DNA from 2 places in the Arthrobacter sp. B2060 genome. Region 1 is predicted to be linked to the other one. Evidence: riboswitches for the same ligand, from Rfam matches in the RefSeq annotation. Region 1 holds a riboswitch; the other holds the start of a gene.
What was found. A riboswitch is a leader RNA that binds a small molecule or an ion and turns the genes downstream of it on or off. The one in region 1 is predicted to bind cyclic di-AMP.

Region 1 (4,154 bases):
CTGCAGGAGCCGGAGGCCCGGCGTGTTGGGGGAACTCACGTTCACCACGAGGTAGTCCGCCGCCGGAGCGAGGCTGCGCGCGCTGATGAGGTAGTCCTCCACAGCATCTTCAAGTTCCACAACCTTGCTTTTGCCGATGTTCACGCCGATGAGGGGACGAACCTTGGGGTGGCGCCGTTGCAGGGCAGCCCGGGCTGACTTGAGGCGCGGGGCCACGGCCGCAGCGCCGTCGTTGTTGAATCCCATCCTGTTGATGACCGCACGGTCTTCGATGAGCCGGAACAGCCGCGGCTGCTCGTTGCCCGGCTGGGCGCGGCCGGTGATGGTCCCCACCTCCACGTGCCCGAAGCCGAGCTCCGACAGGGCCTCGATGCCGTGGCCTTCCTTGTCAAAGCCGGCGGCGAGCCCGAACGGCGACGGGAAGGTGAGCCCAAAGGCATTCGTCTGCAGGGACGCGGGTGGGGCCGTAAACCGTGCCAGCAGCCGGCCCGCCCCGGTGGAATGGGCCAGCCGGATGCCTTTGAAGCCGATTTTGTGGGCGCGTTCGGCGTCCATCCATGAAAAGGCCAGCCTGAAGAAAGTCGGATATACGCGCATGCCTCTAGTTTTCCGTCTTCGGCGGTGCAGACCAAACCGGCCACGGCACGTGTCGACCACCAGCGGCGCGTCTAGTCTGGTGCCATGGAGTGGCAGAGCGACATCCTCGGCGAGGGCTTCGAATCCTTTGCCTTCGAGGCCGTGGGCAGCGACGGCGTCGCACGGACGGCGACGCTTGTCCGCTATGCCCCATTGAACAACCCCGCACCGCCTGCGGCGAACCCAGCGCCACCTTCGGCGCAGGGGGAGCGGCACCGGCGCCGTGCAGTGCTGTTCCTGCACGGCTGGAGCGATTACTTTTTCAATGTTGAACTGGCACGCTTCTGGAACGGCCAGGACTTCGAGTTTTTTGCCCTGGACATGCACAACCACGGCCGCAGCCTGCGCCCCGAGGCGCACGGCGGGTACGTTGCCGACCTGGCAAACTACGACGCCGAAATCAGCACCGCCGTCGGCATGATCACGGCGATGGAGCCCGCGGCGCCGCTGTCGCTTGTGATGATGGGGCACTCCACCGGCGGCCTCGTGGCGGCCCTGTGGGTGAGCCGGAATCCGGGGGTGGTGTCACAGCTGGTCCTGAACAGTCCGTGGCTGGAAATGCACGGCAGTTCCCTGGTCCGGCGGGCCGCCTGGACCATGGTGGAGCCCCTCGCCCGCTTCCGGCCGGAGGCTGTGCTCCGCCTGCCCGAGCGCGGCTTCTACTGGCGCAGCATCAGCAACTCAGCCGAAGGGGAATGGACCCTTGATGACAAGTATCGGCCTCCTATGGCCTTTCCGGTCCGCGCCGGCTGGCTCAGCGCAGTCCTTGCCGGCCAGGCGCAGGTTGCACGCGGGCTCCATATCGGCATCCCCATCCTGGTGATGATTTCCGGTGCAAGCGCCAACGGGCCGTTCTGGACCGAAGAGATGCGCAGGACGGACGCAGTACTGGACGTCAACGTCATCGCCGTGCGGGCCCTCTCACTGGGCCAGAGCGTGTCCGTGGAGCGGATCGAGGGCGCCCTGCACGATGTTTTCCTGTCCCGTGCCGAGGTGCGCGCGGACGCATACCGGCGGCTGGCCCGGTGGATCCACGGCTTTGCCGCTGAGGACGAATCCTTCGGTCGGCTCCCATGAGAGTGGCCAGGTGCAGCCAGGAAGTCGCCCTGTTTGCCTATAGGTAGCTGGCGGGGTTGACGGTCCTGTTATTGACCATGACTTCAAAATGAAGATGGCAGCCGGTGGAGCTGCCGGTCGTTCCGACAGCGGCTATCCGTCCACCCTGCGCCAGGGTCTGGCCCTTGGAAACGCCGATGCTGGCCAGATGGTTGTATGTGGTCTTCAGTCCCTTGCCGTGGTCAACAACAATCCGGTTTCCGCCGCCGTACGGGCTCCAGCCTGCCTCGGTGACCTTTCCCCTGGCCGCAGCCAGAACGGGCGTGCCGCACGCCCCGGCGAAGTCAAGCCCCGTATGTAATTCGCCGATTGCCCCGGTCAGGGGATTGACGCGGTGCCCATATGGGGAAGTCACGATCGTAGAGGCGAGCGGTGCCCGCAGGCCTGCCGAAGGCGCGGAAGCCCGGGCGGGTTTCGGTGCCGGCTTCCGTACCGGTTTGGGTGCGGCCTTCAGTGCCGGTTTCCGCGCCGGCTTCGATGCCGCTTTCCGCGCAGCTTTCGGTGCCGCTTTCCGCGCGGCTTTCGGTGCCGCTTTCGCTGCCGCTTTCGCTGCCGGGGAGGCCTTGACCTGGGGCTGGTCAAAAACCAGTGGAGATCCTGCATCCGCGAGCAGGGAGGGTTGTGCGGCCGGAGCGGCCACTGCACTGGCAGGAGCCTCCCCCGTGGCCAAGATCCCTGTTGGGGCGGCGTGAGCCGTGGAGAGTACGGTCATGCCGATCATTCCCGTCACCGCCGCCGCAACAGCCAGCTTTTGGCCGCGGCCCCGCGGCCTGGGCACCGGGGATGAGGCTGCCCGGCGGCGGCCCTTACTGGATGTGCGCGGGAAAATGGCACGGCGCAAGCCGTGATTGTCGTGGGAAGGCACAGCGTAGGTCCTCTCGACGCCGGCGAAATTAGCTGTCGGATTCGGACGAGTGGACTGTCCGGCCTCCCCTGCCGCGCGCCTCACAGGCTGCAGTGACAGGGCCAGGCTTCACCCCAAGACGCCCAAAGGCGTCATTCATGGGTCTTCCGCCCCCGCCTGGAGTGAAGGGATCATGTACCGCCGGCGGGGTTTGGCGAAGCGGGTACACGCATACCCGGTGAAGGTATGTGGTACTAACCATGAAACCAAGAAAAACAGGGTGTTACAAATTCGTTACGTAGAGGATGGCGTGTTGCGGTTGCAGAAGGGGGAGAAAGCGACTAGGTGGCTGCCCTAAATCCGACCAGCTGGCTGCCGGTGGGCGGGGTTGCAGTGGCGGCGGGCCAACAGGAGACAAGGCGTGTCGGTAGGCTCGGTCCATGGTTGACCACGAGAACTTGATAAAGGTCAGAACCGCTTACGATTCGGTTGCCGAGGCTTACTCGAGGGTGATCCCCGATACAGCCTTTGAGTCGCTTCTCGACATGGCCATGGTCGACGAGTTCGCGGGCCACATTCGCACCTCCGCGGACCGGCTAGTGATCGACGCCGGATGCGGCGCCGGCCGAATGAGCAAATACCTGACCCGCACGGGACTGAACGTCACAGGTGTGGACCTGTCGCCCGAGATGATCCGGGTCGCGCAGCAGCTCCATCCCGGTCTCTGCTTTGAAGTGGGAGAGTTGACCGACCTGCCGGCATCCGATTCTGCTGCCGACGGCATACTTGCCTGGTATTCGATCATCCACTCCCCCAGGGCAGAGTTGCCGGCAATTGCGCGGGAGTTCTGGAGAGTCCTCCGCCCATCCGGCTCGGCGCTCATCGCTTTCCAGGCCGGCAGCGGCCATCGCACTATTAACCACGCCTACGGACATGATGTCGAGCTCAGAGCAGAACTGCATTCCCCCGAGGAAGTAGCCACCCGGTTCACTGAGCAAGGCTTCGTGGCACGCGCACAACTAGTACGCTCACCGAGAGCCATGGAAAGCCACCAGCAGGCCGCCATTCTGCTTGGCAAACCACAGCATTAGATCCTGGGCGCGCGTAGTAGTGCCGCGTGCCAGGGAAACTTCTTCGAATATCGTGAGGGTGAAGCGCGGGCCCTACCCGGGCTGATGGGTGGCGGCCGCCATGGGAGTCTTGGCAGCATCCACCGCTCCCCCGTAGCGGCGGTCCCGCTGTGCGTAGATGCCCACGGCGTCCCACAGGGTGCGGCGGTCGACGTCCGGCCAGAGCGTGTCCAGGAAGACGAACTCCGCATAGGCCGACTGCCAGAGCATGAAGTTGGACAGCCGCTGCTCCCCCGAGCTGCGCAGGAACAGGTCGACGTCGGGCAGGTCCGGTTCGTCGAGGTACTTTTGGACGGTTTTCTCCGTGATGGAACCGGGTTTGAGCCGTCCGGCGGCGACGTCCTCGGCGATCGCCGATACGGCATCGGCAATCTCGGCGCGGCCACCGTAATTAACACACATGGTTAACGTGCACGTGCTGTTTCCGG
Region 2 (4,154 bases), on a different contig from region 1:
ATGGTGCCCTGCGAGGGGTTCAGCGCGCTGATCATCATGCCGTTGCCAACGTAGATGCCAACGTGGGCACCGCCGTTCTGCATGACCAGGTCGCCGGGAGCGGGAGTCGACGTGGGCTTCATGGCTGTCCACGCATTGACGCGCGGAATGCTGATGCCCGCCTGTGCGTAGACCCACTGGGTGAAGCCGGAGCAGTCCCAGCCGCTGGGAGTGGTGCCACCCCAGACGTACGGGCTGCCGATACCGGTGTAGGCGATGCCCGCGAGACCTGACGTTGCACCCGAGCCTGCGGCGTCAACCAGTTTCCCGGCCTTGGCCGCGATGGTTTCCACGGCAGCTTCGGGGCTGGCCGTGTCGTCGCTGGACTGGGGCGCGACTGTCTCAATGACGGGGGCTGCCTCGGTGGTAACGGCAGGACGCTCGAAGGAGACGGTTGCGGTGGGCGCGGCGGTCACAGCAAGCTGTGCCGCCTGGGATCCGGACTCAGCGGAGGCGGAAACACCGATGTTGGCGTCGGACGCGTTGGCTGGCATGCCGGCGCTCAGGACGAGACCTGAAGCGGCCGCAATGACTGCTGCCTGACGACCTACTGTGCCTGCATTGGCGCTTACTGCCTTGGACACGGAGTCCAGCGGGTTCTTACGAACCGTTTGCGCACGGTGGCGCGCAAGATTGTGGCGTGAAGACACGAAGGTAGCCTCTCCCAATGCCTACGAGGTGAGCTGTCGGATTCGGATGGGAGTCACCCGGCCGCGCCGCTTCCTGGGAAGCTTTGCGACTTAACCCCAAGGCCTTCTTGCGAAGACCAAAATTGGTTCCCCCGCCCCTGCCAGACGATGTAATGCGAACGGACCTTGAGCGGTGGCAGAGTTAGGCAATCCACTCAAGGGCGTCAACTTCGGAAAAGTTGACGCGGTTTAGACGGTACAACAGTTCGGAGGGAATGTCACATTCAGGTCACGGCGTGTCACGAGAATCTGAGAGCTCTCCATCGGCTTTGCTTACAGCCAGCCTTCGGGATCAACGACTTCTCCGTTGACCATCACCTCAAAGTGGAGGTGGCAGCCGGTGGATGCGCCGGTGGTCCCGCTGAGTGCCACCGTGTCGCCCCGGCTGACCTTCTGGCCGACCTGAACGCTCGATGACGACAAATGGTTATACGTGGTTTCGAGGCCGTTGCCATGGTCGATGACAACCCTGTTGCCGCCGCCAAACTCGTGCCAGCCCGCAAACGTGACCGTGCCGCTGGCCGCTGCGTACACCTCTGTTCCACACTGGGCCGCGAAGTCCTGGCCACGGTGGAACTCTCCGGCGCCGCCAGTGATGGGGCTCACGCGGTATCCGAAGGGCGAGGACTTCACCATGGTGGCCAAGGGCATGCCAAGGCTGCCGACGGAGGCTGCGCGGCTGATACTGCCGGCGGACTGTGCGCTCAGGAGCTGCTTGAGCTTGCCATCCGGGTCACCGGCTGTCGCAACGGAGGTGCGGCTGAAGTCAATCTTGGCTGCCGCCTCGGCGGAGACCTCTGGCTGCGCCGTGGCGGCACCTGCGGCGGCCGGGGCGCTGTGGTCGGCCGTGGCCAGGACCGGGCTCGTGGCGGGCACTGTGACGGTCAGCAGGAGGCCCGAGGCGGCAAGGGCCACGCCGACCTTCTGCCCGACTCCGCTGGCAGCGGCGAAGTCAGCGACCTGACGGAAAGGACTGCGTTGCTTCCGCGCTTGACGCTGCGCATCGCGGGGTCGCTCAGCGGCGACCGCTACGGGCGTGCGGGGCTCGGCAGCGGAGCCGGTAGCGCGGCGGCGGCCCCGGGCATTCTGCATGGTCAAGAACGGTTCCTCTCTGGGTAGCCTGCGAAGTTAGCTGTCGGATTCGGGTCAGAGAGTTGATCGACCCGGTCCGCAATGACAAGCCTTTTTGGCACAGAGGTATCCGGGGATTCCGTCTGTGGAAGGTGGCTTGCTGCTGCGGACTTCACCCCAAGGCCGTTTTAAACGGCCAGTTGTGGTTCCTCCGCCTCTGCCAGAAGGTGTTTCGAGCGACTGATCCGCTGGCAGAGTTCGGCTCCGGATCAGGTAACGCTTTGGTATCGGCGCTGCGACTTAACTATAGGCGATTAAAGCTTGCGGTAATAATTCCGTTATCTTGCTTGTGCAAAAGTGGTGGGTCATCCTGCCAGCTGATGTCGGACAACCTGCACCGGGGTGACTCAGGCCACCCGGACAAACACGTGCGCAGCAACTTCGGGCGGCAACTCGAGGGCGCCGTCGATGCCAGGGACACGCACGGAAATGTACTCCCCGACCCGTTCCAGCGACACGGTCGCTCCCGGGCGGATCCCGCCCTCGTCCAGCTGCTGCAGGAGTTCGGGCTCGACCTGAATCGGTTCGGCGAGCCTGCTGACGGTCACCCGCGAGTCCGGGCCATAACTGCCCATGGCGTCCAGCAGGTTCAGGTCGACGTCGGCAAAGGTGCGTGTCGGCTCGCCGCCCAGCGCAGCCAGCCCGGGAATGGGGTTGCCATAGGGCGATTCCGTGGGGTGATTCAGCATCTCGTAGATCCTGCGTTCCACGCGTTCGCTCATCACGTGTTCCCACCGACACGCTTCGTCATGAACATACGCCCAGTCCAGGCCAATGACGTCGGCAAGCAGGCGCTCGGCCAGCCGGTGCTTGCGCATCACCTCGGTGGCGCGTTTGCGCCCTACTTCGGTCAACTCCAGGTGCCGGTCGCCGGTAACCACAACCAGCCCGTCCCGCTCCATCCGTCCGACGGTCTGGGAGACGGTAGGACCCGAATGGCGGAGGCGCTCGGCGATGCGGGCACGCAGTGCCACGATGTTCTCTTCTTCCAGCTCCAAAATGGTCCGAAGATACATCTCCGTGGTGTCGATCAGATCCGTCATTCAGCTCAGCTCCTCGAGCACAGTACTTGCGTTCTCCCACGGTACCGCGGGCCCCTCGTCTGGCGGCTCGGCATCCAGCCGCCGCGGCCCCAATCCGGCGGCGGTGCAACGCCGACTGTCCGCCTGTTCGTCCACCAAAAGCTTAGCCTATTTTGAATTACTCCGGATAAACCGCGGCGTCTCAATGACTGGACTGTGACGGGCACGGTTCCCGGGATTTCCGCGTCTCAGGCAGAATAAAGGGGGCCTTCGCGGGCAGCCATACCTGACCGCCGGTCACCAACTGTCCCCGCCGATCCGCATGTCCATGCCGAAAATTGGAGCCCCTGTGAGCGAGACCAGCATCACCATCCCAGCAAACCTCCTGCCCAAGGATGGACGGTTCGGCGCCGGACCTTCCAAGGTCAGGCCGGAGCAGGTCGAGGCGCTGTCCGCAGCCGCCACCACGCTCCTGGGCACGTCCCACCGCCAGGCGCCGGTGAAGAACCTTGTCGGATCGGTTCGTGAGGGCCTCAGCACGTTCTTCCGCGCCCCCGAGGGCTATGAAGTTATCCTCGGCGTGGGTGGCTCGACGGCGTTCTGGGACGTGGCGAGTTTTGGCCTCGTGGAGCAGAAGGCCCAGCACCTCTCCTTCGGTGAGTTCGGTTCGAAGTTTGCCGCGGCCACCAACAAGGCCCCGTTCCTTGCGGATTCGTCCATCATCAAGTCGGAGCCGGGAACCTGCCCCGAGCCCCGGGCAGAGGCAGGCGTTGACGTCTACGCCTGGCCGCAGAACGAGACCTCCACCGGTGTTGCCGCCCCGGTCAAGCGCGTGAGCGGCGCGGATGCAGGTTCCCTCGTCCTGGTGGACGCTACGTCCGCTGCCGGAGGACTGGACGTAGACGTCGCCGAGACCGACGTTTACTACTTCGCACCGCAGAAGAACTTCGCTTCCGACGGCGGCCTGTGGCTGGGTCTCTTCTCCCCCGCCGCGCTGGAGCGTGCCGCGCGGATCAAGGCCGGCGGCCGCTGGATCCCGGACTTCCTGGACCTGCAGACGGCCATCGACAACTCGAAGCTGAACCAGACCTACAACACCCCGGCGCTGGCCACCTTGGTGACCCTCGACGCGCAGGTGCAATGGCTCAACTCCAACGGCGGCCTCGACTTCGCCGCCGGCCGAACCGCCGACTCCGCGGGCCGCATCTACAAGTGGGCCGAGGCCTCCGAGTTCGCTACGCCGTTCGTCGCCAACGCCGCGGAACGCTCCAAC

Region 2: linked by a shared signal. The riboswitch ahead of AC5RUM_RS13510 (M23 family metallopeptidase) and the one ahead of AC5RUM_RS08735 (M23 family metallopeptidase) in region 1 are both predicted to bind cyclic di-AMP.

Annotation. Positions count from the first base shown of each region.
Region 1 covers NZ_JBNHFR010000003.1:415,466-419,619, reverse strand. Annotated here, with positions in the region: gene AC5RUM_RS08745 (quinone-dependent dihydroorotate dehydrogenase) at 1-597, opposite strand, end outside; gene AC5RUM_RS08740 (alpha/beta fold hydrolase) at 682-1,713, shown strand; gene AC5RUM_RS08735 (M23 family metallopeptidase) at 1,751-2,464, opposite strand; gene AC5RUM_RS08730 (hypothetical protein) at 2,463-2,600, shown strand; cyclic di-AMP (ydaO/yuaA leader) riboswitch at 2,623-2,796, opposite strand; gene AC5RUM_RS08725 (class I SAM-dependent methyltransferase) at 3,037-3,687, shown strand; gene AC5RUM_RS08720 (isoprenyl transferase) at 3,760-4,154, opposite strand, start outside.
Region 2 covers NZ_JBNHFR010000007.1:54,118-58,271, reverse strand. Annotated here, with positions in the region: gene AC5RUM_RS13515 (C40 family peptidase) at 1-623, opposite strand, end outside; cyclic di-AMP (ydaO/yuaA leader) riboswitch at 694-863, opposite strand; gene AC5RUM_RS13510 (M23 family metallopeptidase) at 1,002-1,826, opposite strand; cyclic di-AMP (ydaO/yuaA leader) riboswitch at 1,831-2,039, opposite strand; gene AC5RUM_RS13505 (iron-dependent transcriptional repressor DtxR) at 2,207-2,902, opposite strand; gene serC (phosphoserine transaminase) at 3,231-4,154, shown strand, end outside.